Regions from separate parts of the Shewanella sp. NKUCC01_JLK genome, predicted to be linked through region 3. Evidence: predicted binding sites of a transcription regulator. Region 3 holds the regulator's gene; each other region holds the start of a gene.
What was found. The regulator LexA, encoded in region 3, represses DNA repair genes until DNA is damaged. The targets are predictions, from matches to a motif close to TACTGTATNNNNATACAGTA.
Positions count from the first base shown of each region.

Region 1: recN (DNA repair protein RecN) is a predicted target of LexA. The motif match lies at 2,346-2,365, and genes of this name have one in related genera.
Region 2: recG (ATP-dependent DNA helicase RecG) is a predicted target of LexA. The motif match lies at 4,553-4,572, and genes of this name have one in related genera.
Region 4: dinB (DNA polymerase IV) is a predicted target of LexA. The motif match lies at 5,444-5,463, and genes of this name have one in related genera.

Region 1 is NZ_JAHKRD010000011.1:173,592-181,284, reverse strand. It holds gene KO537_RS13660 (DUF3319 domain-containing protein) at 1-93, shown strand, start outside; gene lldR (LysR family transcriptional regulator LldR) at 115-1,014, opposite strand; gene KO537_RS13650 (AEC family transporter) at 1,305-2,267, shown strand; gene recN (DNA repair protein RecN) at 2,396-4,054, shown strand; gene KO537_RS13640 (phosphatidylglycerophosphatase A) at 4,191-4,685, opposite strand; gene thiL (thiamine-phosphate kinase) at 4,701-5,657, opposite strand; gene nusB (transcription antitermination factor NusB) at 5,736-6,140, opposite strand; gene ribE (6,7-dimethyl-8-ribityllumazine synthase) at 6,152-6,631, opposite strand; gene ribBA (bifunctional 3,4-dihydroxy-2-butanone-4-phosphate synthase/GTP cyclohydrolase II) at 6,762-7,693, opposite strand, start outside.
Region 2 is NZ_JAHKRD010000012.1:73,103-80,795, reverse strand. It holds gene KO537_RS14175 (lysophospholipid acyltransferase family protein) at 1-293, opposite strand, end outside; gene KO537_RS14170 (beta-ketoacyl synthase chain length factor) at 286-1,023, opposite strand; gene KO537_RS14165 (DUF3014 domain-containing protein) at 1,361-2,257, opposite strand; gene recG (ATP-dependent DNA helicase RecG) at 2,461-4,536, opposite strand; gene KO537_RS14155 (response regulator transcription factor) at 4,728-5,324, opposite strand; gene KO537_RS14150 (sensor histidine kinase) at 5,324-6,403, opposite strand; gene KO537_RS14145 (hypothetical protein) at 6,522-7,226, opposite strand; gene KO537_RS14140 (calcium/sodium antiporter) at 7,476-7,693, opposite strand, start outside.
Region 3 is NZ_JAHKRD010000015.1:41,718-49,410, reverse strand. It holds gene mtr (tryptophan permease) at 102-1,358, opposite strand; gene plsB (glycerol-3-phosphate 1-O-acyltransferase PlsB) at 1,358-3,781, opposite strand; gene lexA (transcriptional repressor LexA) at 3,942-4,562, shown strand; gene KO537_RS16320 (SulA-like leucine-rich domain-containing protein) at 4,559-5,071, shown strand; gene coxB (cytochrome c oxidase subunit II) at 5,475-7,010, shown strand; gene ctaD (cytochrome c oxidase subunit I) at 7,020-7,693, shown strand, end outside.
Region 4 is NZ_JAHKRD010000017.1:90,588-98,280, reverse strand. It holds gene KO537_RS17780 (Na(+)-translocating NADH-quinone reductase subunit C) at 1-145, shown strand, start outside; gene KO537_RS17775 (NADH:ubiquinone reductase (Na(+)-transporting) subunit D) at 145-777, shown strand; gene nqrE (NADH:ubiquinone reductase (Na(+)-transporting) subunit E) at 783-1,391, shown strand; gene nqrF (NADH:ubiquinone reductase (Na(+)-transporting) subunit F) at 1,438-2,694, shown strand; gene KO537_RS17760 (FAD:protein FMN transferase) at 2,793-3,839, shown strand; gene nqrM ((Na+)-NQR maturation NqrM) at 3,855-4,079, shown strand; gene bfr (bacterioferritin) at 4,333-4,806, shown strand; gene bfr (bacterioferritin) at 4,816-5,283, shown strand; gene dinB (DNA polymerase IV) at 5,487-6,563, shown strand; gene KO537_RS17735 (LysR family transcriptional regulator) at 6,608-7,507, opposite strand; gene KO537_RS17730 (DMT family transporter) at 7,600-7,693, shown strand, end outside.

The sequences.
Region 1 (7,693 bases), on a different contig from region 3:
GGCATACTGCCCGCGACACGCTCCACCCTGCAAGACGCAAAACAAACGCAAAACACCATGAGCAAAAACACCGTAAAACCTAAAAGACGCTAAAAATCAGTTCCCCTCGTTAAATCAACGCATAGAGAATAACTCTGGCGCCTTTGACTGCATAAACTCAATAAAGACTCTTACCTTTAGCGGCTGCTGGCTGCGCTGATGATATAAAATCGAAATTCGCCTCTGTTCGCCAATCCATTCAGGCAGTAATACTTTAAGTTTTCCCTCTTTAATCTGCTGTTTTACAAATAGTTCAGGACCATACAAGATCCCGCCATGGCCTAAGGTCGCCTGAATCGCTCCGTGTAAATCAGTGAGGGTGAGCTTAGTCGGGCCATTAAAATAAAAAGACTCGCCGCTTGGATGCTTTAAATGCCAATTAAACAGCGGCCAGACTTTTATCAGTTGATGGGCTTCAAGATCATCGGGATGCTCAAGTTTAGGTGCCTGAGCCAAGTATTCTGGCGTGGCAAACAGGCAATAGTCGAGCTCGCCTAAGGTACTCGATACCCAAGAAGAATCAGGCTGAGCCCCGCCAACAATCGCCACATCTATGCCTTTATCGATCAAATCGACTAACTCATTACTCTGGGAAATGTGCAAACGGATATCAGGATACAAACGGCCAAACTCATTCAATGCTTGAATAAACACGATGGAAATAATCGAAATCGGCGCGGCGATGCGTAAGGTTCCCTCGGGTTTATCACTGCCTAAACCACTTAGTTCATCAAATTGAGCAACCACACTCTGGTAGCGTTGAAAGAGCGCCAGCCCTTCCTCTGTCAGTCGCAACTTGCGGGTGCTGCGCATAAAGAGCTGTTTATCGAGCTTCTCTTCCAACTTCGCTAACTTGCGGCTCACAGTGGCGATGGGCATATCGAGCTCCTTCGCCGCCTGCGAAAAACTGCCCGCATTGACTAAATGCACAAAAAGATAGACAAGTTGTAGTTCAGCGCCTAAATCATCACTCATTGCATATCCTAATTTCACATATTGGGTATTGACGTTAAAACGCTAAATTCACTAAGTGCTTGTGTTTTAAACATTGAATTATTCACTTATACGACCATAGCGCAATAGCCTTAGATTGAAATGGTATGTTATTTTGTGGCGAGTTTTACTGCGCTGGCGCTAACTCTGGCTTTAAAGTGACATAAAAAGAAGCAAGTGCTGTAACTCTGTCCACCAAGAATCATAGCGACAGTAAAATGACGACGGTGGACGAGTTTATTCAAATTTAATCGTAAGGATGAGTGAGGGAAATGACCATTTTAACCCCTCTGTTTGCCGTCTTCGGGATCATGTTGCTCGGCACACTAGTGCAAAAACTAAAACTCTTGCCCGTCGATACGGACCAAGTGCTAAACCAATATGTCTACTATATTGCATTCCCTGCAATCATGCTTATCGCCCTCGCGCAGCAGCCGATTGGCGAGATTTTGCAATGGGGATTTATTGCGGGCTACAGCACAGCTATGGTAATCACTTATCTTGTCTGCCTTGGGCTATCGCTGATCGCTAACCCTAAACAGCATGCGGTTGCCGCTATTCGAGCCCTCAATGCCACCTTTGGTAATACGGCATTTATTGGTATTCCACTGCTCATCATCCTCTTTCCGCAGCAGCAAAGTGCGTTAGTCGCCGCCGCGATTGCCAGCTTATTATCCGTGCTGATGTTTGCCGTCGCCTTAGTCTCGATGGAACTGGCCACTAACACCCAAAGACAACACCACGCCTTAGTCATAATGGCGATGGCGGTAGGTAAAAACCCTATCGTTATTGGTAGCTTAATTGGCGTCGGCATTTCGGCGCTAGAGATAAAACTGCCGTCAGGGCTGGCGCTAATGATCCAGCAAATAGGCAATACCTCAAGCCCCTGCGCCCTATTTGCTATCGGCATGGTACTCGCCAAAGCAATGCGCTACCAGAAAGATAGCAGCGTATTTAGCCCCAAGAATTTTATCGAATTGAGCCTTATCAACCTCTTCAAGCTGGCTATCCAACCGGCACTCGTCTACTTTATGCTTAACCGTTTTGGCGTAAGTGGTGACTACCTGATCATGGGCGTGATCTTGAGCGCACTGCCCACCGCGGCTAGCGTGTACTTACTTGCCCAGCGTTATAACACTCAGGCTTCTACCAGTGCTCAGGGTATTCTATTTGGTACCTTAGTCACTTTCTTCAGTTTGCCTATCTTAGAAAGCTTAGTAAGAATCTATGCATAATCAGTTAATTAAAAATATTTACTACCGATAATGCCGATTATTTACCCAAGCCACTTTACTGTATATAAAATCAGTATATACTGTTTATCAATACAGTGGTTTGGTATGTTTTTCGACAGGAATTCACTATGCTTTGCCAACTCAGCATTAATAACTTCGCTATCGTCCGTTTTTTAGAACTGGATTTTCGCCCCGGTATGACCAGCATCACAGGTGAAACCGGTGCGGGTAAATCGATTGCCATCGATGCGCTAGGCCTATGCCTAGGCAATCGCGCCGATGCCAGCAGTGTTCGTCCCGGAGCCAATAAAACCGAGGTCAGCGCCCGCTTTTCCTTGGATGATATTCCACTGGCAAAACGTTGGTTAGAAGATAACGATCTTGAACTCGATGATGAGTGCATTCTACGTCGGACTATTGGTAGCGATGGCCGTTCACGCGCCTACATCAATGGTAATCCAGTGCCGCTGACGCAGCTAAAATTACTGGGTCAGTTGCTTATTGGTATTCACGGCCAACATGCCCACCATGCAATGTTAAAAAGTGAACATCAACTCACCCTGCTCGACAGTTATGCCAACCACAGATTGCTTATCGATACGGTTGCCGCTAGCTTTCAACGCTGCAAGCAAATTGAGGCCGATCTAAAGCAACTCGAAGCCTCCCAGCATGAACGTATTGCCCGTAAGCAATTAGTACAATATCAAGTAGAAGAACTCGATGAGTTTGATCTTAAAGTTGATGAGTTCGATGAGATTGAGCAAGAGCACAAACGTCTGGCCAATGGCACTGAGTTGATTGATACCTGTCAGGCGAGCTTAGAGTTACTCACAGAGGGCGAAGAGAACAATATAGAGTCGCTGCTCAATCGAGTCGTTTCCCTCGCCGAAGATCTGCAAAGCTACGATCCTGCATTAAGCAATATCAACACTATGCTCAATGATGCCTTAATCCAAGTGCAAGAAAGTGCCGGCGAATTGCAGCACTATTTGAGTAAGCTTGAACTCGATCCGACCCATTTTGCCTATTTAGAAGAACGGCTATCAAAAGCCATGCAACTGGCGCGTAAGCATCATGTTAGCCCGAATAAACTGGCCGAGCATCATTTAGCATTAAAGGCTGAGCTAAGCACCTTAGACAGTGATGAAAGTAAACTTGAAGAAATTCAGCTTCAAGTCGAGGCAAGTAGAGCCGCTTATCTTAGCAATGCGCAAAAGCTCAGCCAAAGCCGAGCCCGCTATGCTAAAGAACTCGACAAACTGGTGACTCAGTCAATCCACGAACTGAATATGCCTAAGGGTAAATTTACGATCGAAGTCAATTTCCACCCCGAGCAAATGTCAGCCAATGGCAGTGACAATATCGAATTTATGGTAACCACTAACCCTGGCCAACCTTTGCAACCGATTTCGAAAGTCGCGTCTGGCGGTGAGCTCTCACGGATAGGGCTAGGGATCCAAGTGATTACCGCGAAGAAAGTTGCCACACCGACATTAATTTTCGATGAGGTGGATGTCGGGATTTCCGGCCCCACCGCAGCAGTAGTGGGCCGCATGTTACGCAGCTTAGGGGAATCGACCCAAGTACTGTGCGTGACTCACTTGCCGCAAGTTGCGGGCAATGGTCATCAACACATGTTTGTCGATAAATTTAATAAGGCAGGCAGTACTGAGACCACAATGAAATCGCTCGATCGTGAGCAGCGTATCCAAGAGCTTGCAAGACTGTTAGGTGGCGATACTATCACCAGCAATACCCTCGCGAACGCAAGGGAACTGCTGCAATAGTAGTATGGATCAGATAACGAATGAGGTCGCTAAACGCTTGAATCTACACACTCTATATCACAAGCTAAGGGGCTATATCAAAAACTAAGGGTTAGTTGTTGGCCATGCTAACTAACATGTCGGGTTAGCGATAATGTTAGCTAAAACACCAGACTAGCCCTTGCAGACAAATAAACGAAAACACGCCCGCTAACACATCGTCAATCATAATGCCAAAACCACCATGAACTTTGGCATCGAGCCATCGAATAGGCCAAGGTTTGATGATGTCGAAAAAGCGAAATAGACCAAAGCCGACTAACAACCAACCCCAACCTGCTGGTGCCGCTATCATAGTGATCAGTAGCCCAACCACTTCATCCCACACAATCGCACCGTGATCGTGTACCCCCATATCTTGAGCGGCTTTACCGCAGATATAAAATCCCGCAAATGCGCTCAATAAGGTTAAGCCGATATACCAAGTGAGCGGTAATGGCGCCATCAATAAATAGAGGGGAATGGCTGCTAAGGTACCGAAAGTACCAGGCGCTTTAGCGGCGAGTCCGCTACCAAAACCGAGTGCCAAAAAGTGGACAGGATTTTTTAATGACAGGCGCGTTAGCACCTGATCCTTTGACAACCATTTCATTAACATGCTCTTCGCTTAAAAGTGCTCGAAACCGTGATACGGTGGTGTAAACGGCTCACCATTGAGTTGCAACTTGAGCTTACTGCCTGCACAAATTTGTCCAACGCGAACAAACTTTGCTCCTGCATGGCTCAACGCTGTCTCAAGCGCACCTTTTTGCGCTTCAGGAACGGTGAACAGCAGTTCATAATCTTCGCCCCCCGTAAGCGCATAACCTAAGGCATGCTCCTCGCTGACGGTATCTTGCATCGCCCGTGAAAGCGGGATGCAATTAACATCGACAACCGCACCAACTGCCGAAGCCTTAAGCACATGACCGATATCCGAGATAAACCCGTCGGAAAGGTCGATAGCACTGGAGGCAAGCGAACGTAAAGCTTGGCCCGCTAAGACTCTTGGTGTTGGACGATAATGGCGATTGATCAGGAATTCTTTATGCTCGGCTCTAGCCTGTTGCGCGCCGCGAATGATATCCAGACCTAAGGCCGAATCTCCGAGCGTGCCCGTGACATAAATCCAATCACCCGCTTTAGCACCATGACGCGTGAGTGCCTTACCCTGTGGGACTTGGCCGTGCACTGTGATGCTAATCGCCCGTGGACCACGAGTCGTATCGCCGCCAATTAAGGCGATGCCATAGTAATCGGCCGCTTCAAACAAGCCTTCACTAAAACCACTGAGCCAAGTCTCATCGACTTCGGGTAGCGTTAAGGCAAGCGTCATCCACGCGGGTTCAGCGCCCATGGCAGCCAGATCAGATAAATTTACCGCTAAAGCTTTGTAACCTAAGGCAGCGGGAGGCATATCGGGGAAGAAATGGACATTTTCGACTAAGGTGTCACAGGAGATAGCGATCGACTTGTTTTCTGCGGGTTGCACTAAAGCGCAATCGTCACCGATGCCAAGCTTCACATCACGGCGAGTGGGGCCGCGGTTGCTAAAATAACATTCAATTAATTGGAATTCTTTCACTGTACAGTTTGGCACGACTTACATCGGCCACCTTTGTTAGCAATGAAAAACGGTATCCTAAGATACCGTTTGTCTTTATTACTTGCGTGCAACCAGTTTGTCGAGCAGTCCGTTCACAAACTTATGACTCTCGTCCGCACCGAAAGCTTTTGCCAACTCAATCGCTTCGTTAATCGCGACCTTGTATGGCACATCTTTACGGAAAGTCAGCTCATAGGTCGCTAAACGAACTATGGCTTTCTCTACTGGAGACACTTCATCAATCGGGCGTTCCAGATGCGGGATGATCAGCTCATCCAATTGGGTTTTCTTCGTTGCAACGCCTGAAAATAGCTCACGAAAATAAGCTACATCAACACCGTCGAGACTTTGTTCAGTTAAAAACTCATGCTCGACATCGGCAATATTATTCCCGCTTAGTTGCCATGAATAGATGGCTTGAACGGCTAAACGGCGGGCCTTGCGGCGCTCAGAAGGCTTCATTATTTTTCCTACTATAACAACTGTTGTTCAAGTTCTTGCAGAACATTGACCATTTCAAGCAGGCTTAAAGCAGCTTCGCCGCCTTTGTTACCCGCTTTGGTACCTGAACGTTCAATCGCTTGTTCAATGGTATCAGTGGTCAAAACACCGAAAGCAACAGGCAGATCAAATTCTAAAGCAACTTGAGCTAGACCTTTATTACATTCGCCTGCAACAAAATCAAAATGAGGAGTACCACCACGGATCACCGCACCTAATGCGATAATACCGTCGAATTTACCACTGGCAGCTACGCGACGCGCAGCTAGCGGCAACTCAACCGCACCTGGTACACGGACAACAGTGATATTGTCGTCGCTGACTTGGCCAAAACGTTTCAGCGTGTCAAGTGCACCTTCAAGCAAGCTCTCAACTAAAAAGCTGTTGAAACGCGAAATTACAATCGCAACTTTGGCATTTTTCGCTTCGATATTACCTTGAACTACGTTCATTATCTTACCTAATTTAGCTAAAGCACCCAGCTCGGGGCGAAAAGTGGCGACATGATATCACAGCCAATTGCCCAGAGCCCTATGCAAATTATCAGAAATTGTTAATTTTACTTCAGTGTAACTTTGGGTTTCAGTCCGCCACATACTCAGTCACTTCAAGGCCAAAGCCTGAAAGTGAGTGGTAGCGTTTAGGCGAACTGAGCAGGCGCATCTTAGTCACACCAAGGCTGGCGAGAATTTGCGAGCCAACACCCACACGGCGCGACGTCCCCTGCCATTTTGCAGAAGCAGGCGCTTGGCCTTGATCTTCAGCTTCAAAGGCTTTCACCTTAGAAAGGATTTCACAGGGATGTTCTTGATTCCCGAGTAAAACCAATACACCACCTTCTGCAGAAATACGCTCCATCGCCTTTTCGAGTGGCCAGCTGCGTTGCTGATCGCGCTCTGAGTGGAGTAAATCGTTGAAGGTATTTTGCAAATGCACGCGCACCAAACAATCTTCTTTCACCTCACCTTTGACTAAGGCAAAGTGCAGTTGATTGTCGATAGTGTCTCTGAAGGTCACCATGTCGAACTCACCGAAACGGGTCGGTAATTTGCATTTAGCTTCACGCACAACCGTGGTTTCTTTGGTGTTGCGATACTCGATTAAAGCCGCGATAGTGCCGATTTTGATGCCATGCAACTCGGAGAAAATCTCCAAATCTGGGCGACGTGCCATAGTGCCGTCTTCGTTCAAAATCTCAACGATAACGCCCGATGGCTCAAGTCCCGCAAGACGGGCTAAATCACAGCCAGCTTCAGTGTGGCCTGCGCGGGTTAATACGCCGCCGTCCTGTGCCATTAGCGGGAAGATGTGCCCTGGTTGCACTAAATCAGACGCTTTAGCCTCCTTAGCCACAGCCGCTTTCACCGTTACAGCGCGATCGTGGGCCGAAATACCGGTAGTCACACCTTCTGCCGCTTCAATAGAAACCGTAAAGTTAGTCGAGAACTGGGCGTTATTATTCGTCACCATTAAGGGGAGATTTAACTGCTGGCAACGGGCTTTAGTCATGGTCT
Region 2 (7,693 bases), on a different contig from region 3:
ACACCTGCCCAAGTGAGCATGGCGACAAAGCCTTTGAACATTAAATGCACGGCCTTTTGTACCCGAATTATCCGCGCCTCTGGTGTGCCTGGCCAAAAACGCAGCAAAGGCAAAATGGTCAAGGAGCTTAATAAGCCGCCTAAGCCAAAGGCGATATAACAACTTACACCGCCTAGCCAACGTGGCACATAATTCAGCCCTTCGCGGCGAGTTTCTGGCAAGGTATAAGCGGCATTGAGCATTGAATCTTCATGGCCCTTAGCGGCGTCATGGCTGTGGGCTGCATCAAACATGCTCAAGTCTCCAATGCCATTGGGATAAGCAGCCTGAAATATTTTGCGCCGTCGCTAGGGCGTGGATAAATGCACCATAGGTCAGCGGATTTAAAGCTGTTGCTTTAGAAATGCGGCTGACCGTGAGCTTGGCCGAAGCGGGTGTATCGAAGGGCGCGAGCTGTAGGCCTAGGGCCAAAGGTAATTCAAATTCTTGGGTAAACTCATCGTAAACAGGAGGCACTGGATCATCACCGAAGACCAATAACAATGGTTCTGGCGATTGATGTAATTGGGCGAAGGCTTCGACCATAGCTTGGGACAGGGTTTCTGTGCCCGCCGCAACTGAGGTTGAAGGCGCGGTATTGGCCGCCACTATGCCAAAAATGCCGCTGGCGGTGTTGTGCACTGACTGACTAAAACCTAAGGGCGATAAGGGTTGTTTGGCGATAATGTCTTCGAGTAGGCCAATGGTGCGCTGCAACTCTCCATGGCGCGAGGCAAAAATAGAGCGACAATTTGCAGGCATTTCGCACTGAAAACTCACCTCTAACATCATCTTAGTCAAGCGACTAAAACGGCGGCGCTGCATGGCGGGAATTTGTTTGAGTGCGGGAGCGGTGGTATCCGACTGTGGTGGCGTATCGAGATTGAGCTCAGCCGAACTCTCGCACCAAGTTTGCCAACTTTGATGGTGCTGATATTGGGGGGCCCAAGCGCCCCAAGAGAGAATGCTGAATGTTAGTTGCACTACTTTGCCTCGACACTAAATTTAAGCTGTCTTAGTTATCCCTAACTAAGTTAGAACATTAATGGATTGTCATACCATAGTGAGGAGTATACGCGTTAGAAGAATGACGCTCGAAATGCCCTCTACAGCGTGGTCATTCTACACTATACCCCTTCTTTTTATGAAGCCATTTGCATTGTGCGGGTTAACGGAATGGGATCAAGTGCTGTGATTTGCAGCGCTTATTCGACATTGAGTAACAAATATCGCAGTGGCTATCTGATTTCGCAGACACTTTAACTTACAGGTTAAAATGAAAAAAGGCGCACTGAGCGCCTTTTGGCATGAGCTTGATAACCTATTGCGACAATTGACTCTCGATTTTACGCAGCGCTACTTTCAACTTGCGAGTATTTTCTGGACCCATACGGATCAACAGTTTTTGTGCACTGGGTAGTGCCTCTAAGTTAGGGTCAACGAATTGATAGTTAACGCTAATTGAATTCAGCTCAATCGGATCTTCAATAATAGGTGCTGCGAGTAACATTTTAATTGCTTGCAGCATTCTGTCGTTAAATTTGGCGTTGCTGTAGCCGAGTTCGGTAAAAGCTTCCTCTAGGAGCGGCGTCAGTTGCTTGTAAGTTGTGATTAAGCTCTGTTCGTCCATTTTGGCAATCGAGTCAACATAGGCGTCGTATCTGTGGAACCCCTCAGGATTTAAATACACTTTGTTGGTGATTTCTGAGACTGAGAACAGCTTCTCTGGTCCTTTAAGTGGGCTAACTTTACGGGTTAATTCACCCTGAGCTAGGTTATCCACGAATACCACAAATTGGCGGACGAGATCTTGCTGCACTAACGAAGAACTCAGCACATTGTTATTGATCATGGCGAGGGCTTTTTGTTGCACAAATGCATCACTTTCAGCCAGCACAGGCACAGGTTCTACGACAACTTCAGGCTCTGCCACTGCAGTGGTTTCAGTGCTATTGATGTTCGTTTCTGTAACGGCAGGCGTCGTCTCTGTGGTTTCAGGCTCTGGCGCACTTTCGAGCGTCATAGGTTCAGATGGCGGTGTTTCAGGCAATACAATAGGGGCGTTAGGAATGAGTTTAGGTGAGTCAGAATCACCGCTGTAGTAATAATATCCTCCGGCAGAAAGTAGCACGACGAGCACTATCGCAAAAAGCGCAAAGCGATTGCTGCTAGAAGACGTCTCTTGAGGTGTTATTCTATCATCTTGATTAACTTGCATTTTACATCCTTCGCTTGAGTGTCAAGGTAACTTGGTGAATACATGCAGCTAACATTAAAGTGCAAGAGCGGGTTATTTGAAGGCCGCAGGTTCATTTTGCAAGTTTCCATGCGCTTGTCTATAGCGCTTAGCTGAACATAAACAATTTATTTCGAGTAAAGGCAGATGTTACGCCTCGTTCTTTACCCTTTAATATTTACGGCCTAAGCCTGCACATAGTGCTGTCTGTGCCCGAGCCAACGTAAAATAATTGCATCGACCTTTTCGGGGGCTTGCGCCATTACATGGCTCGCTAATTTCTGAATGTGTGGGATCAAAGCTTGATCGCGCACCAGATCGGCAATTTTGAGCTCAGCCAGTCCCGTCTGCTTAGTGCCAAGCACTTCACCTGGGCCACGAATTTCTAAATCTTTCTGCGCTATGATGAAACCATCATTGCTTTGTCTGAGTACACTCAGTCTTTGGGTGGCGGTATGGCTCAACGGCGCCTTGTAGAGTAACACACAATGGCTTGCGATGGCGCCTCGACCGACTCGTCCGCGCAGTTGATGCAGCTGTGCTAGACCTAAACGTTCAGGGTTTTCAATGATCATCAGGCTGGCATTAGGTACGTCGACGCCCACTTCAATCACGGTTGTCGCTACCAGTAGATGAATAATGCCTGCCTTAAAGTCGGCCATGATTTGCTGTTTCTCGGCGCTCTTCAACCTGCCATGCACTAGGCCAATATTGAGCTCGGGCAGGGCGAGGCGCAGTTCTTCGGCTGTGTCTTCGGCGGCTTGGCATTCGAGCACTTCGGATTCTTCAATCAGAGTACACACCCAATAGGCCTGACGTTGGTCGCTGATGACGGCGTTACGCACCCGTTCAAGCACTTCGTTACGGCGTAAATCAGCAATCGCCACTGTGGTCACTGGAGTTCGCCCCGGCGGCAGTTCATCGATAATGGACGTGTCGAGATCTGCATAGGCCGTCATCGCAAGCGTGCGGGGAATAGGTGTGGCTGTCATGATCAATTGATGCGGGTGGAAACCTTGGTTCACGCCCTTTTCCCGCAGGCCTAAGCGTTGGTGTACGCCGAATCTGTGTTGCTCATCGATAATAATTAACGCGAGTTTGCTAAAGACCACATGCTGCTGGAAGATGGCATGGGTGCCAATCACCATTTGGGCTGCGCCGGATTCAATATCCGCAAGGGATTGGGTTCTGGCCTTGCCTTTAAGTTTTCCCGCCAGCCAACCTACCTTAAGTCCGAGTGGCTCAAACCAAGCGGCAAAGTTAGTTGCATGTTGCTCGGCCAATAACTCGGTCGGTGCCATCATGGCAACTTGATAACCGTTTTCAATCGCTTGTAATGCCGCCATCGCCGCGACTAAGGTTTTGCCAGAGCCAACATCCCCTTGCACTAAGCGCATCATAGGGTGCGGTTTTTCTAAATCTTTGCCTATATCAGCCACGACTCTTTGCTGGGCGCCCGTCGGCTTAAAGGGCAGAGCCGCGAGGAAGGGATTGAGCAACTGCCCCGTGGCTTGCATGGTGACAGCGGCATCTAAATTACTGCGCTGCCTTAGGCGTAACATGCTGAGATTGTGGGCGAGTAATTCTTCCTGCACGAGTCGTTGCTGGGCTGGGTGTTGGCCTAGCTCTAAATCGAACTGAGAGATCCCCGCAGGAGGACGATGTAGCGTCTGCAGCGCTTGTTTAAGGCTGATGTTGTTAGGTTGCAATTGTGGTGGCAGCAGCTCAGTTAAGCCACCCTCTTCCAGCAATACCAAGGCTTGCTCCGTCAGCTTTAGCCAACTCGCCTGTTTTAAGCCCTCAGTCGTGGGATAAATCGGCGTTAGGGTATCACTCAGGTGAACATCTTCACCGGGATACACCACTTTATATTCTGGATGCACTATCTCAGCTTGATGACTACCACGGCGCACTTCACCGTAGGCGCGGATCATCAAACCATTTTGCATGGCATTACGCTGAGCAACGGAAAAGTTAAAGAAGCGCAGGCTTAAGCTGCCCGTATCGTCGCGCACATTGCAGACCAGCATGCGCTTGCGGCCTTGGATGATTTGTGTCGATTGGATTTCAGCTTCTATAGTGCCATAACCGCCTAGGCTGAGGGCGGCAATGGGATAGATTTGGGTTCTATCTTCGTAGCGCAGGGGTAAGTGAAACAGCAGATCTTGTACTGTTGTGATGCCGAGCTTTGCGAGTTTCTCCGCGACCTTTTTGGCGACGCCTTTGAGGTCGGTGATCGGAACAAGATCCAATTGCTGCAAGTCGTTAGCACTCAATCACTGTGAATTTATACATATATTAACAGAGAATAAGCGTAAGGCAATCTCAAGGGGAATTAGGGTGTTATCAAATTTTGTTTGGAAGCATAGCTAATATCCTTCTGTGGCCTTAAGACCACAAAATTGTTGATAAGATCTCGTTAGGCTGAAAGCGTGGTTAACTGTGAGTGTTATTACAACCAGCCTTTTTGCTTGGCAATGCGGGCTGCATCGATTCGATTACTGGCATTGAGTTTGGCTATGGCTTCAGAGAGGTAGTTGCGAACAGTCCCTTCGGCGATAAAAAGAGTTTCGGCGATGTCGGAGGTGGATTTGCCTTCGCTAGCGAGGCGAAGAGCGCGGCGTTCTTTATCGTTGAGCGGGTCGACATCGCCAATCGCCATCATGGCAAGTTCAGGATCGATCACTCGTTTTCCCGCCATCACTTGTTGAATCGCGTTGACTAAGGTTTCCGAGGGCGCATCTTTAAGCAGAAAGCCGCCCACACCCGCTTCGATGGCACGTTTAATATAGCCCGCACGGCCGAAGGTGGTAATGACCACAACCTTAGTTTGGCTATGTTGCTCCTTTAACCATGTAGCCAGCTCTAAGCCTGTGCGGCCGGGCATCTCGATATCCGTTAGCAAGAGATCAAAGCTTTGCTGTTTGAGTAAGCTTAGAGCTTCGTCGCCGTCACTCGCTTGGGTGATACTAAAACCCCCTGCAAGCGTAAGGAGTGCGGCGAGTGCTCCTCGCACCATAGCTTGATCTTCCGCCAATAAAATCTTCATTAATGTGTTGCTCCCTGCAAAGGTAAACTGACGGTAAATCTATATCCCTGTTCGAGATTATAGCTCAAGCTGCCGCCTAAACTGTCGAGACGCTCGCGTATACCAGTGAGGCCATTACCTTCTATAAAAGGTTTGGCCGCGGCATTGTCTTTGACTTCTAGCAGCAGGCGGTCTGATTGCTTAGAAAAGTGGATAGAGCATTCACTTGCACCGCTATGGCGGAGAATATTATTAATAAGTTCGGTGAGGATCAAACTCAGTTGGCTTTCTGTGCTTGCACCTAGCTTGGGTAGCTCACCACTGAGCTCGACACTTAAGCCTTTATCCCTTAAGGATTTACAAAGCTGCGTCACGCAACTCTCTAGGCCCTTGTGTTTGTAGTCTGACACTGTGTGGCGGATCTGGCTTAAACTTTCCCTCGCAATTTGTCCTAGCTCAATCAATTGGGTTGATGCGAGTTCATATTCTTGTTTTGCGATAAGTTTTTCGGCTAGCTCAGCCTTAAGGGCGATGGAAGATAGGCTATGCCCCATAATGTCGTGTAGATCCCGCGCGATACGTTCACGCTCAAGCATAGTGGCCAAGGTGGTAATTTCTTGGGCACTTTGCTGTTCTTTCAATTTATGCCGATAACGTCTGCGTTCGGCGACACCAAACATGCCCACGCCGAGCACTAATCCCGAGCCGTAAAGCGGAAAGTAGTAACTGTTAAAGTGGTAAATCTCATTGAGGGCAAACAACAGGCCGATGAGGGCTGCAATAGCCAACAGACAGGTCCGGAGAGGATAAAAAAAGCCAATGAAGAAGGCGGCAAAGGTAAATAGCGAGATAGAGCCTGGGTTGATTGGTGTGATCGCTATTGCTATGACCACCATAATGAGAATGGGCAGATAGGCGCTACGGCTATTGCACTTATAAGTCCAAAAATAACTGGCAATAAAAGGGATTAACACAGCAAAACTGAGGGCGATTTTCCAACTTGGATAGGGATTTATGGCAAGTGGGATCAGATAAAACACTAAGTTTATCAAATACACCCAAGCAAGTTTTCGTTCGAGCTGAAGGGGAGTGCTTATCATGATGCCTCTGTGTCACTGAGTTGGTTGTTCAATGCCCACCGATGGCATCTGTTTTAATTTATTCTTTTTAGGGATTGGCGCTATCGTCAGCGCCATAGATCCCCGTTAACAACTTTGTCTATTTTGCACTTAATTGCTGATTTTGTTGAAGCAAAAATTTTGCCCAACCGTAATCTGCTTGTACTTTGATCGCTTGTTGCCAATCTTCAATCGCGCCTTGGCTATCGCCTAATTCCTGTTTAGCGAGCCCGCGCCACGTGTAGGCTTCGGCTTCACCCCAGCAAATATTGTCGCAAGGCTGGGCGAATCTTTCTATGGCCGTAGTGGCTAAGGTCTTAGCATTTTGCATGCTGCCGCCAAATATGGCTGGCGTGTTATAGGCGGCGATGGCTTTAATAAGCGCTACCCGTGGATTTTGTGGTTCTAATTGTTCGGCACTGGCAATCGCCTTGGCGGATTTCATGCCGAGCGTTGCACCTTTGCTATTGTCTAAGGCGATTTGCATGCCATAAACCGACGATAATAGCGCGAGGGATTCTGCATTCGCTTGGCTGGTTTCGAGTGCTTCTAATGTGGTTTGCGCTGCACTCAGTGCGCTGCTAGCGAGTGTTTTCTGCCCCATTACATTGGCACTGATGGCTAAGCGATAGTTCGCATAGGCTTTATCATAATCTTGAGTGCTACCGCTCAGTTGTTGTAATTGCGTTAGATTCATCGCATTCGAGGCCGCGTCTACATTGGTGATGTTAGTGTTTGATGGCGTTGCTGCAAACGAGTGAGTACTGATAAGCAAAAAGCTGGAGGCGAGGAGTAATGCTTTCATGGTATTTCCTTATTGAGTGAGTTTCCCAATGTTTGGGTACGGGCTCATTATCAGAAATTCGATAGAAGAAGTGCAGACACAAAGGTCATGGCTTTGGCATGACAAATGTCATCAGTTGAGTTATTTGCTTATATTTTTTATGAGGTGTGCTTTAAAGAAAGTGCGTGATGAATAAAGGACAGCAATACCTAGAGAGCAAAACACCGGAGAGGCTCCGGTGTTTTTTTATCGTAAATGAGCAGCTAAGTGTTATACCACAGCTTGAGTGCTTGCTTGGTTTATTAGGTAGCCCAAGTAACCTAAGTAGCACAGTAGTAATACTGAACCTTCGCGGCGGCCAATACGAAATCCTGTCCAAGCGAAAGGTAAAATCATGATGGCAAATGCCAACATCACTATGAAATCAAAGGGTTGGAAGCCAAGTGATGATACTGGCTGTACTATTGCAGTAATACCTAAAATACCCA
Region 3 (7,693 bases):
TATTTCTGTCCAGTATTCAGGTTAAAAAGATCTGTAAGACAAAACTCAACCGCTAAAGACAAAAAAGCCCTCACATGGAGGGCTTAAATCATCACAACAAATTAGGAATATTGCGGCAGTAAATTTGCCATCGCGAGCAGATGACATGCACCCGTGACTATGCCAAATAACACCACAAGAATAATCAGCGGTGTACCGCCTATCACTCTAAAACCTGTGCTATCGGGGAACAACTGCCGCGATTTATAAGCCATCAGCGCCGGGACAATTACCGCCCACACAGTTGCCGCTAATGCCGCAAAGCCAATCGCTACTAAGAAGCCATCGGGAAACAGTAATCCTAAAATCGTTGGCGGCACAAAGGTCACTAACGCGGTTTTCATTCGGCCAGAGCGTGAATCATCAAAACCAAACAAATCGGCAAGATAATCGAACAGACCTAAGGTCACCCCTAAGAAAGATGAAGCCACGGCTAAGTTAGCAAACAGGGTCAACATACTGTTTAACCAGCTACTCGCCATCACCTCAGACAAAGCGCCCACCAACACACCCATATTGCCGCCTTGGGCAATAATGTCGATAAACTGGCTGCGGGGAATATTGCCCATAGTCGCCACTAACCAACAGGCATAAATCACCAGCGCGATAAAGGTGCCGACGAAAATCGCCTTGATAATGGTGGAGGAATCTTTGCCGTAATACTTCACTAAGCTGGGAACGTTACCATGGTAACCGAAGCTGGCGAGACCAAAGGGCAGCGCCGCCCACAGATAAGGTGAAAAGCTGTTATTACCATCGGGTTCGAGCAACTTAGTCACATCAATTTCGATCAATAAATTGCCGATCGCGAGGAAGAAGGTAATGATCATACCGCCGAGCATAATCGTGGTAATCCGATCCACGGCTTTAGTACTGATCAATACTATGCTCGCCAATACTATGGCAAACACCAGTCCTGCCACGCTTTGCGGTAACTCAATTCCCATGCCCTGCAAGCTGTGATTCACAATCGAACCACCGCCGCTGATATAGGCATAAGTCAAAATATACAACACGAAAGCGATAGAAACGCCGTTCACTATCCGCCAAAACTGCCCAAGAGTTTGCTTGCTTAAGGTATCGAAGCTAGCACCAGGTTCGAAATGCAAATTAGTTTCGAGCAACAATAAGCCCGACATCAACATGCAAAACCAAATACCCAATAACATTAAAATCGAATAGCCAAACCACATACCTGCACCGACCACGGGCAGAGAAAACATCCCAGCACCTACGGTCGTGCCAGCAATAATCATGGCACCACCAAGCAAGGACTTACCTGCGGGCTTATGCTTAGCCGCATTCATATGATTTGCCATTAAACTGTGTGCTCCGCGGTGACACTCGCCACTATCGTTTGTCTCACTGACGGACGTAATAAGCTATTGGCCTGATCTCGTATGCGATTAATATTGGACTTATCTTCACTATCCGCCAGATATCCCAATTCTTTAAGCTTCACGCTCAAAGTACCGTAGAGTTTTTTATCGTAGAACTCAGGCGCGGTAATGCCATGTAAAGCCCCTAAACGCTGGGCGAGTAAATGGCTCTCAGACTCAAGTTCTGAGCGCTCCATCTTAGGTCTGTTCGCTAACAGATTGAAAATAATAGCGTAGCGTTGCAGAGTCTCGCTCACTGAACTGGCTAACAACAATAATTGGCTTGAGTGCTCAGGCACGACAGCTAAAGTATCTGTCTCAACCACTAAACCTAGCCCAATCAGGAAATCCAGTACTTGCTCAACATAGGCTGGTAAGTCTTTAATTCCCATGAAGAGTTCGGCTTTCAGCAGTGGATAAAAATCGGCAACGATTGAAACGACTTGCTGGCGCGGGATCTGTTCATTGTGGGTTAAACAACTCGCAATTAATGAAGGAACAATAAATAAGTGAATGATATTGTTACGATAGTAAGTCATAGACACAGCCTGACTCGCTTCGATAGACACTATTTCCCCTAAAGGATCGGCACTAACAACAAACTTGTTCAGCTCTAAACCTTGCTGCACTAAATGCTTACCATCACCTTCGGCAACAGATGTATAAGAAGTGTAAGGCACTTTTTTGAGTAGGGTCAGATACAAATCAAGCTGACGCTCCAGCAGACTACGTTCTAAGGCGTTTTGATCTGTCGCCAGTAAAACTAAGCTAGTCAAAGTCACCGAACTCGCGGCTGCGGCATCATTGATACGCGTCATCACCCGATTAGCCAGCACGTTTACCGCTGGCGTTAACCAACTTGGTTTCTGCTCGGGATCATCGGCCAACTCAGCACGCCAGTTTGGCGCACGCTCATTTAAGAAATTTTGCAGGGTAATAGGCTCGCCAAAATTCACATAACCTTGGCCAAAATTACCTAATTTGCGAATGGCACCGAACACCTGCCACACAGATTCTTTTTTCTTTTTCTTACCGCTTAACTCTTTATGGTAAGTCGCCACTTCCATCACATGGTCATAGCCTAAATACACAGGCACAAGTGTGACAGGACGTTCAATACCGCGCAGTACGCTGTTCATCGTCATGGCGATCATGCCAGTTTTCGGCGCCAACAGACGGCCAGTACGTGAACGGCCGCCTTCGGAGAAGTATTCCACCGAATAACCTTTAGCAAACAGCTGGTCTAAATACTCACGAAATACTGCGGTGTATAGCTTGTTGCCATTAAAACTACGGCGGATAAAGAAGGCACCACCGCGACGGAACATAGGTCCCGCGGGCCAGAAATTGAGGTTAATGCCGGCAGCAATGTGCGGCGGAACCATGCCTTGATAATACAAAATATACGATAACAGCAGGTAATCCATGTGGCTGCGATGGCAAGGCACATAAACAATCTCGTGGCCATCATGGTGCAGCTGGCGAACTTGCTCGGCGCCTTTAATGTTGATCCCGCTGTAAAGCTTGTTCCACAGCCAAGTTAAGAAACGCTCGGCAATACGCACTAAACTATCTGAGTAATCGGCAGCGATTTCATCGAGGTACTCAATAGCCGTCTCGCGCGCTTGGGTCTCAGAAATCTTTTTACTGGCGGCTTCTTCTTGAATCGCTTTGCGCAGCGACTCAGATTTGAGCAACGAATGAAACAGTGCTTGGCGGTTTGGCAGCACAGGCCCTGTCATTACCTTACGTTGACGACGGAAATGCACGCGCGCAACCCGTGCTAACTTATGGGCAATCCCCATGTCGGTGCCATGTTCGTCAGCCATGTAACGCAGGGATACGGCATTCGAAAACTGCACGAAGTTATGTCGACCTAAGAACAGAATCATCAAGCACTTGCGCAGCCAAGTCGGGTTTTCCCGCTCAAATACGGCCGCCTTCATAGTGTCGTCTTCTTTCCCTGGCGTTCGGCCCCAATACAGGCTCACGGGCACCAGTTGAATATCCAATTCAGGACGTTCCTTATGCACGGCTAACAAACGCATAAAGCATTCGAGGAAAGGCTCATTACCAGCACGTTCGCCAAACAGTGGCTTACGTCCTTGAAGACAGACAACCCGAGGCGCAGTCACACCATTAGCCACTAGAGGCTCATAAGGGCTTGGTAAGCCTAACTTAGCCGTTATTTCGCTCAAAGCAGCGATGTCACTGAGGGATTCTGTTTTCATCACATAAACAAGGGGTCTGGAAGCATCCAGATTCAGATCGGCAAAGGGATCCTGAGGCACCACAATAGTGTGCACTAAGTGTTTTTGGATCCAACGTAATGATTTCAACCAAAGAGAGTCGTGTTTAGGCATTATTCTTATGCAATTAAGTGCGTTTACTAGCCCGATAGAATACCAGACTATGGGTAATATTCGCTAATTCTCTCCAACATAGCTAAAAAGTGGTTAATACTTGCGCTGCAAATAATACTGTATATACTAACAGTAACTGTATAGAAAAACAGGAAACACCATGAGACCTTTGACGCCACGCCAAGCTGAAATTTTAGAGCTAATTAAACGAAATATTGCCGATACTGGCATGCCACCCACTCGGGCAGAAATCGCAACCCGTTTAGGTTTTAAGAGCGCCAATGCGGCTGAAGAACACCTTAAAGCGTTGGCGAAAAAGGGCTGCATTGAGATCATGCCTGGCACATCTCGGGGCATTCGTCTGCCTGCGGAAATCGAAGATTTGACTGAAACAGGTTTACCGCTCATCGGCCAAGTGGCCGCGGGTGAACCTATCCTCGCCCAAGAACATGTTGAACAGTACTACCAAGTCGACCCAAGCATGTTCCATCCCGCCGCCGATTTTTTACTGCGAGTAAAGGGCGACAGCATGAAAAATATCGGCATTCTCGAAGGTGATTTGCTGGCAGTTCATAAAGTAGAACAAGCTAGGAATGGTCAAGTGGTTGTCGCTAGAGTCGATGACGATGTCACTGTTAAACGTTTCGAAAAAAAAGGTAATGTAGTCTATCTACATGCCGAAAATGAAGATTACTCCTCGATTAAAGTGGATTTAGGCTTCCAAAGTTTAACAATTGAAGGACTCGCCGTCGGTGTGATCCGTAATGGAGATTGGCTATGAATAAACTACTTGGCAATGCCCCCCGCCATCCGGGCCTGTGGCTCGATGAAGTCCGTGATGCCGACTATGACTGGCACCATGCGCCCATCGCCTGCATGCCAACTAAGACTCAAGGTCGCCAAGAATTAATTCATCTGAGTGCACAACTCGCTCAGTTAAGCCAACAGGGCCGTTGGTTAGTGCTCATCAACCCACCAAGTATTGGCTACAAGCAAATGCTCGCCAGTGCAGGTGTGCGTATGGATAGAGTCTTACTGGTACATGCTAAAGATGAAGTCGAAACCCTGTGGGCGATGGAAAAAGCCCTGACAAGTGGTACGTCCAGTGCAGTCATTACTTGGACTCAATCATTAGATGCGCGGGATAATCGACGCCTACAAATCGTGGCTAAAAGTGCCCGAGCTATGGGCATAGTGCTTGAAGACGTAAACAGTCACTTACATGCCGACGTACGCATTGAGCAAGGCAATCTCTTCGGTCAGCAATCTTTTTTTAGCTCTGTACATTAAATATTCATTTAATTTTTTACCTTGAAAGCCGCCTCACCTATGAATGTGAGGCTTTTTTTTGGCAATTTTTCAGATAATTAGATAAATAAGTGATCTTGATCAATATTTAAACAGCAAGTATGGTTGGTTAAGTCGGTGATGATATATCACCTTCCGTGGTCAATGAATCGAGTATTTATCGAACTCGAAGCGCCACTAAAAATAGAGAACAGATTTATTTCAGCAGTATGTGCCAGCGTGGCTAATTACCAGCAGTAACAATACTTGATTAAAAGTAACAGCCGCCAACGCACGTTGAAGTCAAAAAAGCTTTTTTGGGAACTGAAGAGTTTGCATAGAGTTGAGACTTACTGTGTTGCTCTTCTTTGTAGTTGCTATTCGCAATTGGCAGAGGAGAAGTCTTGTGAAGCAATTGTTGTATTGTTTACTCGTGGTGCTTTTCGCACCACCGTTGACCGCCGCGGACATGCGGTTCAACATGACCCCTGGCGTGACCGAGATCAGTGGCAAGGTTTATCACTTGCACATGACCATCTTGTATATCTGCTGCGCAATAGGCCTAGTGGTCTTTGGCGTCATGATTTACGCCATGATCAACCACAGAAAATCCAAAGGCGCTGTCGCGTCCCACTTTCACGAAAGCACTAAAGTTGAAATCGCTTGGACGATTCTGCCATTTATAATTTTGATCTTAATGGCGATTCCAGCGACAAAAACTTTAATCGCAATGGAAGATCCCAGCAACGCCGATCTCACCGTAAAAGTCACGGGTTCCCAATGGAAATGGCATTACAGCTATTTCGATCAAGATATTGATTTTTATAGCATACTGACAACACCCAGAGCACAAATCGAAGGCACCGAAACCAAGGGTGAAAACTATCTATTGGAAGTCGATAAACCGCTCGTTCTACCGATAAACCGCAAAATCCGCTTTCTGATGACTTCAGAGGATGTCATCCATTCTTGGTGGGTGCCCGCCTTTGCAATTAAGAAAGATGCCAATCCAGGATTTATCAATGAGGCCTGGACTCGCATCGACAAACCCGGCATTTACCGTGGTCAATGCGCCGAGCTCTGCGGTAAAGACCATGGTTTTATGCCTATCGTAGTACAAGCGTTACCCGAAGCCGAGTTTGAGGCTTGGGTCACAGAGCAGAAACAAGCCGCAGGTGCTGCGGCTGAAGCCGCTCAAGCCGCTTTATCACAAACCCTAAGTAAAGAAGAGTTGATGACTCAAGGTGAACAAGTTTACCTCGGGCACTGCGCAGCCTGCCACCAGCCCAATGGCGAAGGGTTGCAAGGCGTATTTCCGCACCTTAAAGGTAGCCCGATTGCAACGGGACCACTCAGCGGTCACCTTGAAATTGTGCTCAACGGTAAAACGGGTACTGCCATGCAAGCGTTTAGTAAGCAATTGACCGCACAAGAAATCGCGGCAGTGACTACCTACGAGCGTAATGCTTGGGGCAATAATACTGGCGATGCAGTGCAAGCCAAAGACGTCAACGAGTACATGAACGGCAATTCTGCACAAACATCCGCCGCGGTACCAAGCAGTATAACCCCGACACCCGCGCCTGCAACAGACGTCTCAGCTGCAGTCGATCCCGCAAGCCTCCCCACACTCAGCCATGACGCCCTCATGGCCGAAGGTGAAACTGTCTACTCGACCTTCTGTGCTGCCTGCCATCAAGTGACAGGTGCAGGAATACCACCCGCCTTCCCCGCGCTAGTGGGTAGCGCTATCGCCATTGGACCAGTCGCCAATCACATCGATATTGTGATGCACGGTAAAACAGGCACGGCTATGCAGGCATTTGGCAAACAGCTTAGCCCACAACAACTTGCAGCAGTCATTACCTATGAACGCAATGCTTGGGGCAACAATACCGGCGATACAGTGCAACCTGCTGATATCGCAAGTCATGGACAGTAGGGGATAATGATGAGCACAACGACTCAAGATCAAACCGCAGCCCATGATGACCATCATCATGGTGCGCCAAAGGGCATCATGCGCTGGCTGCTAACCACCAACCATAAAGACATAGGTACTTTGTATTTATGGTTCAGCTTCATTATGTTCTTAACCGGTGGCGCTATGGCCATGGTGATCCGCGCTGAACTCTTTCAACCTGGATTACAATTGGTCGAGCCCAACTTTTTCAACCAAATGACAACTGTTCATGGGCTGATCATGGTATTCGGTGCGGTAATGCCAGCCTTTACAGGGCTCGCTAACTGGCTGATCCCTATGATGATAGGGGCGCCCGATATGGCGCTGCCACGGATGAATAACTGGAGTTTTTGGATACTCCCCTTCGCCTTCACTATCCTTCTCAGTTCGCTATTTATGGAAGGTGGCGGACCTAACTTTGGTTGGACCTTCTACGCACCACTATCAACAACTTATAGTCCAGATAGCACGGCGCTCTTTGTATTTTCTATTCACATCATGGGGATAAGTTCGATCATGGGCGCAATCAACGTGATTGTGACCATAGTGAATTTACGCGCGCCAGGCATGACATGGATGAAGTTACCATTGTTTGTGTGGACTTGGCTTATCACGGCATTCCTACTGATCGCGGTTATGCCCGTACTCGCTGGCGCAGTGAC
Region 4 (7,693 bases), on a different contig from region 3:
TGTTGCTAGCACTGAGTACGGTGTAGATGCATTATCTGGCGCAACCTTAACGAGTAACGGTGTACAACATTCACTGACATTCTGGTTGGGTAAAGAAGGTTTTGCGAGTTTCATTGAAAAAGCACGCAATGGAGGTCTCAACTAATGTCTGACGCTAAAGAACTGAAACAGGTTCTGACCGGACCTATAGTCAACAACAACCCGATTGCTTTACAAGTACTTGGTGTATGTAGTGCATTAGCGGTAACGAGCAAGCTCGAAACTGCACTGGTAATGGCGTTGGCGTTAACTGCGGTAACTGCGTTTTCGAACCTGTTTATCTCAATGATCCGTAATCATATTCCAAGCAGTGTGCGTATTATCGTACAGATGACCATTATTGCCTCTTTGGTAATCGTGGTTGACCAATTGCTGCAGGCTTATGCTTATCAGATCTCTAAGCAGCTGTCGGTATTCGTCGGTCTGATTATTACGAACTGTATCGTAATGGGTCGTGCCGAAGCCTACGCGATGAAAACACCGCCAATGATGAGCTTTATGGATGGTATAGGTAACGGTTTAGGTTACGGTGCAATTCTGTTAGCTGTTGGCTTCGTACGTGAACTGTTTGGTAACGGTTCTCTGTTCGGTGTTGAAATCCTGCACAAGATCTCTGATGGCGGCTGGTACCAACCAAACGGTCTGCTACTACTGCCTCCGAGTGCGTTCTTCCTGATCGGTGTTTTGATTTGGATTATTCGTACCTATAAGCCAGAGCAAGTTGAAGCAAAAGGGTAAGTGCGATGGAACATTATATTAGCCTGTTAATTCGCTCTGTTTTCATTGAAAACATGGCACTGGCCTTCTTCCTAGGTATGTGTACTTTCTTGGCTGTGTCTAAGAAAGTCACTACAGCCATGGGCCTAGGGATTGCGGTAGTTGTAGTGTTAACTATCTCTGTCCCAGCAAACCAAGTTATCTATCAAGGGCTGCTAGCTCCTGGTGCACTTGCTTGGGCTGGCGCACCTGAAGCTGACTTAAGCTTCTTGAAATTCATTACCTTTATCGGTGTGATTGCGGCTTTGGTTCAAATTCTGGAAATGGCACTGGACAAGTACTTTCCACCTTTGTACAACGCATTAGGTATTTTCTTACCTTTGATCACAGTGAACTGCGCGATTTTCGGTGCGGTATCATTCATGGTTGAGCGTGACTACAAGCTGGGTGAGAGTGTGGTGTTTGGTTTCGGCTCAGGAGTGGGTTGGGCATTAGCTATCGTATTGATGGCCGGTATCCGTGAGAAGCTGAAGTATGCCGACGTGCCTAACGGCCTACGTGGTTTAGGGATTACCTTTATCACCGCTGGTTTGATGGCCTTAGGTTTCATGTCGTTTTCAGGTGTGTCTCTGTAAGAGACACATAACGGCTTCTTGAATTGGACCTTCTAAGGATAAGTTAATGGATATTCTTGGTATTTTTAAATCTACTCCGCTCGAGGTTTACCTCGGTGTGAGTATGTTTACTGCTATTGTCCTCATCTTGGTATTAGTGATTTTATTCGCTAAGTCTAAGTTAGTGGCTAGTGGTGACATCACGATCGGCATTAATGACGATCCTGAAAAAGCGATTACAACCGGTGCGGGCGGTAAGTTGTTAGGCGTTTTGGCTAACAGCGGTATCTTCGTATCGAGTGCGTGTGGTGGCGGTGGCTCATGTGGCCAATGTCGCGTGGTGATTAAGTCTGGCGGCGGCGATATTCTGCCAACGGAACTTGACCACATCAGCAAAGGTGATGCCCGTAAAGGTTGTCGTCTTTCTTGTCAGGTTAACGTTAAGAACGATATGGAAATCGAGCTTGACGAAGAAATCTTCGGTATCAAGAAATGGGAATGTGAAGTTATCTCTAACGATAACAAAGCCACTTTCATTAAAGAACTGAAGCTGCAAATTCCTGATGGCGAGTCTGTACCATTCCGTGCTGGCGGTTATATTCAAATCGAAGCACCAGCTCATCATATTAAATATGCAGATTTTGATGTACCTGCACAATACCGTGGCGACTGGGAACACTTCGGTTTCTTCAATCTTGAATCTAAGGTTGATGAAGAAACTATCCGTGCATACTCAATGGCTAACTACCCAGAAGAGTTCGGTATTATTATGCTGAACGTGCGTATTGCTACGCCTCCACCACGTAACTTGACACTGCCTTGCGGTAAGATGTCATCTTACATTTGGAGCTTAAAAGCGGGTGATAAAGTCACTATATCTGGTCCATTCGGTGAATTCTTCGCGAAAGATACCGATGCAGAAATGGTGTTTATCGGCGGTGGTGCGGGTATGGCGCCAATGCGTTCACATATCTTCGACCAACTGAAGCGTCTTCAGTCTAAACGTAAGATGAGCTTCTGGTACGGTGCACGTTCTAAGCGTGAAATGTTCTACGTAGAAGATTTCGACGGCCTAGCGGCTGAGAATGATAACTTCGTATGGCATGTGGCACTTTCAGATCCTCAACCAGAGGACAACTGGGATGGTTACACAGGTTTTATTCATAACGTATTGTATGAAAACTATCTGAAAAACCATGATGCTCCAGAAGATTGTGAGTTCTACATGTGTGGACCTCCAATGATGAACGCTGCCGTCATTGGTATGTTGAAAAATCTTGGTGTCGAAGACGAAAATATCCTGTTGGATGACTTCGGCGGCTAATGTTCATTAGTCCTAGATAGAAAAGTTGCAGATGTTGAGGTTAACCTTTCATCTGCAACTTTTGCATTTAAGGGCCCAAATAAGAGTAGTAGGTCACTATGTTTCAGACCTTAAAGATCAATACCTCAGCACTAAAGCATTCATTTAACTGGCTAGTCCTCGTGGGACTGGCCTTTTTTGTTTCAGCCTGTTCAAAGCAAAACGAAGTCATTTCGTTGGCCGGCAGCACTATGGGCACGACTTATCACATTAAAGTCGTCCCGAATGAGCAGATGCCGACGGCGCAGTTACTTCAAGCGGAAATTGATTTAGCCCTTGAGCTAGTCAATGACCAGATGTCGACCTATCGGCCTAATTCAGAATTATCCCGTTTCAACCAATTGCCATTGGAGCAAAGCGTTGAAGTCTCACCGGATACCATAAAAGTGGTGCAAGAGGGAATACGTTTATATCAAGTGACGGATAAGGCACTTGATATTACCTTAGGTCCTTTAGTTAATCTGTGGGGTTTTGGACCTGATAAGCGTCCAACGAAAGTTCCGACACAGGCTGATATTGATGCGGCTAAAGCCAAAACAGGGATTAGTGAACTTTCCATTGAAGGCAATCGTCTAAGTAAGCACAACACCCATTTATATGTAGACTTATCATCAATCGCGAAGGGATTTGGGGTTGATAAGATCGCTTCCATTCTTGATAAATACCACGCGACAGGGTATTTAGTTGAAATCGGTGGCGAACTGAGTATCAAAGGTGCCAAAGGTGATGGAAGCTCTTGGCGTGTTGCTATAGAGCAACCGACCAATGATGGCTCTGAAGCCGTACAACAGGTTATCGCACCTGGTACTATGGCGATGGCGACCTCTGGTGATTATCGTAATTATTATGAAGAAGACGGCCAACGTTTTACGCATATAATCGATCCGCGTACTGGTTTGCCGATAAATCATAAGTTAGCATCCGTGACGGTATTGCATCAAAATTGTATGACGGCCGACGGTTTTGCGACGGCCATGATGGTTTTGGGCACAGAAGCATCATTGGAGCTTGCCAAGAAGGAACACTTGGCGATAATGCTAATCGAAAAGCAAGGCGACGGATTTAAGGTCTATTACAGCGACGCCTTCAAGCCTTTCCTTATTTAGTTTTTGGAGTAAACCATGACCTCTTTTATTGCGGCATTTGTGATCTTGTTAGTCTTCTTTTTGCTCATGTCGATTGGTTATCTCATCAAGCGCAAAGCCGTTGAAGGAAGTTGTGGCGGTTTAGGTGTTCTAGGGATTGAGAAAGCGTGTGATTGTGATGACCCTTGTGACAAACGTAAACGTCGTATGGCCGCTGAAGAAGCGCGTCGTGAAAAGTTAACGAAAGACCGCATTATCTAAATAGTCTTGATTCGATCATAGCCTCCGATTTAGGGGGCTATTTTTTTGCCTCGTATTTTCTTACACGGGTTAATCATTTGAGATTTATCCTTGGGATTAGAGTGGGATAGCAAGTTAATCTAAGCAGGAATGAGAATGCTTTTCATCATTAAGTGAGTGAAATATAAAGATAATTTGAGTTGGTCGATAAATTGTACTAGGCTAGAAGCTTGATTTAGATCAATCTTTTCACGCTTACCAAGGATAGTAACTTATGAAAGGTCATCCTAAAGTGGTTGGGCAACTGAATCGGGTGCTTACCTGTGAGTTGACCGCCATCAATCAATATTTCCTCCATGCCCGCATGTTTAAACATTGGGGCTTAGAGAAGTTAAACCACGTCGAATACAAAAAATCCATCCAAGATATGAAGCACGCCGATAAGCTCATCGAGCGAGTGCTGTTTTTGGAAGGTCTGCCTAATCTGCAACAACTCGAAAAACTTCGCATTGGTGAACATAGCCAAGAGATGCTCGACTGCGATCTGGCCATGGTGCAAGAGCAGCTTACATTGCTGCGTGATGCGATCAGCTTGTGTGAAGCCGAACAGGACTATGTGAGCCGCGATCTGCTGGAAGATATTCTCGAAGACGAAGAAGAGCACTTAGATTGGCTCGAGTCGCAGCAAGAGCTCATTACGCTAACCGGTATTCAAAATTATCTACAATCGCAAATTAGCGACCAATAGGAGCAAGATATGAAAGGCGATAAAGACGTCATCGATGCGTTAAATCGACTCCTAACGGGAGAACTCTCGGCAATGGATCAGTATTTTGTCCATGCCCATATGTATGAAGATTGGGGCCTGAATGAACTCTATGAGCGTATCGCCCATGAGTCAGATGATGAGAAAGCCCATGCAGCCAAATTAGTGCAGCGCATTTTATTCCTCGAAGGTACACCCAATGTTGCCGCCCGTGAGGCATTGAACATAGGTAAAGATGTAGAAGAGATGCTACGTAATGATCTCGCCTACGAATACAAGGTCGCGGACGATTTGCGCAAAGTGATTGCACTGTGTGAGCAGAAGCAAGATTACCAGACCCGTGAAATCCTTGAAGTATTACTCGACGATACAGAGTCTGACCATATGTATTGGCTCGAAAAACAACTTGGGCTTATTGATCGTGTTGGATTGCAAAACTACCTGCAAACTAAGATGTGAGCCTTAGATTGTTAGGTTGAGTAAATACCTAGGCCACTGAGTGTAATGGCCTAGGAAACTCAGTTATTAAGCATGTCTGTTGTTCCTCACACTTGTCTTGTTCTCTTTTCTAGCGCTAGGCCACATCTTATTGGCCCCAAATCTATCAGGAACACTTGATTACTGTTTTTATATACAGTATTTTGGCGTTGGAGGAATTCAACGTGCGAAAAATTATTCATATCGATATGGACTGCTATTTTGCTGCTGTGGAAATGCGCGACTTTCCTGAGTACCGTGGCAAGCCTTTAGCTGTGGGTGGCAGTAGCGACCGTCGCGGTGTTATCAGTACTTGTAGTTACGAGGCACGTAAATTCGGTGTACGTTCAGCAATGGCAACGGCTTATGCCTTTAAGTTGTGCCCTGAGCTGATTTTAGTACCAGGCCGGATGCAGGTTTACAAAGAAGTGTCGCTACAAATTCGTGAAATATTTTCCAGATATACCCAATTAATTGAGCCGCTTTCCTTAGATGAAGCTTATTTGGATGTGAGTGAGTGCCAACAATATAAGGGCTCTGCGACCTTGATTGCGCAGGCCATTCGTCGCGATATCTTAGCCGAAACGGGTTTAACCGCATCGGCGGGTATCGCGCCAGTAAAATTTTTAGCTAAGGTCGCCTCGGATCTGAACAAGCCAAACGGCCAATATGTCATTACGCCAGAGACGCTTTCTGAGTTTGTTAAGACCTTATCGCTGCGTAAAATTCCCGGTGTTGGTAAAGTCACCGCCGAAAAGCTCTCTTTGCTCGGGCTCAATACCTGTGGTGATGTGCAAGCTTATTCTAAACCTGAGCTCTTAGCGCGATTCGGTAAGTTTGGTGGCGTGTTGATTGAGCGTTCCCAAGGCATAGATGAACGGGGTATTTCTGCCGACAGAGAGCGCAAATCAGTGGGTGTTGAAACCACGTTAGCAAAGGATATTTATAGCTTAGAGCAGTGCCAGCAGGTGATGCCGAGTTTGATCCAAGAACTGTCGTTGCGTTTAAGTCGCAGTGCTAAGGAACGCAAAATACATAAACAGGTGGTCAAACTTAAGTTTAACGATTTCAAGCAGACTACAATTGAGCACCGCAGCGATGAAGTCTCGATTGTAATGTTCTATGAGCTACTCGCACAGGCTATGGAAAGGCAAGAAGGCCGTGGCATTCGTCTATTGGGTATTTCGGTCGGCCTTACCGATTCTACTCTTGTCGTCGCCACAAGCTTAAACGGCCAGACTCAGCTGGATTTAGCACTCTAGCCGTTTATGGTGCCGATAAGCCGCAGACTCATGCCTGCATTGGCTCAATAAGCCTCGGGTGGATTCGCCAACATAAAATCAATTAACAGTCTGACCCGTAAGGGCAGGTTGTCTCGATCGCGATACATCAAGTAGGCGGTGCGCGGAATACCTTGCCACTCGGGCAGTATTTGAATGAGTTTGCCACTTCGTATCTGTTCACTCGCCATGCTGATGGGTATGAGTCCAATCCCAAGCCCCGCCACCACGGCCTGACAGGCAATCGCCATATCATCGACGGCTAGTTTGATATTCCCCCTTGGTTCAAACTCGACATTTTGCCCTGTGCTATTGTGCTGTAAACGCCACGTTTTTGTGGGCTTGGCGATGATAACCGGATGCTGATCCAGCTCTTCAATGGATTGCAGCGCATGCCACTGCGTTGCCGATGTGCTGGTGCAAAGTACAAAGCTAATCGTGGTAAGTGGCCTTGCAATCCAATCGGGATCTTTAGGTTCGCCCACTCGAAAGGCGATATCGATGGCGTTTTCACTGACATCGATATTCATGTTCGACAGACTTAAATCGATATCAATATTGGGATAATGCCGTTGGAAGGCGTTGAGTGATTCACCTAGCCAGCGATAGGTTGTATTGATGGGCGCCGAGATCCGCAATTTGCCAACCGCTTGATGTTTATCCGCATGCAACTCACCAGATACCTGGTTTAACTCGATAAACAGCGGGCCGCAGCGTTCGAGATACCGCTGACCTGTGGCGGTAAGGTTGACTTTATGGGCGTCTCTGTGCAGTAAACGCAGACCTAAGGATTGTTCTAACAGATTGATTCGACGGCTTAAGGTTGAAGGTGGAATGCCTAAATGCTGCGCCGCGAGCTTAAAACTCCCTTGCTGTGCCACCACCCAAAATAAGCGCATATCGTCTAAGGAATAATTAAGTTTCATATTTGGAATTTAAGCTCTCAATATTGTGTGTTTTAATAATATATGAAACTTATAAACTAAGCTCAATCCCAATTACCTCCCTAGAGGCCGATATGAAATCCCATACACCTTACATGACATTCGTTTGTCTACTGATTTGCGTTTTTAGCTGGGGCAGTGTGTTTCCGATTGCTAAGCGAGTGCTGG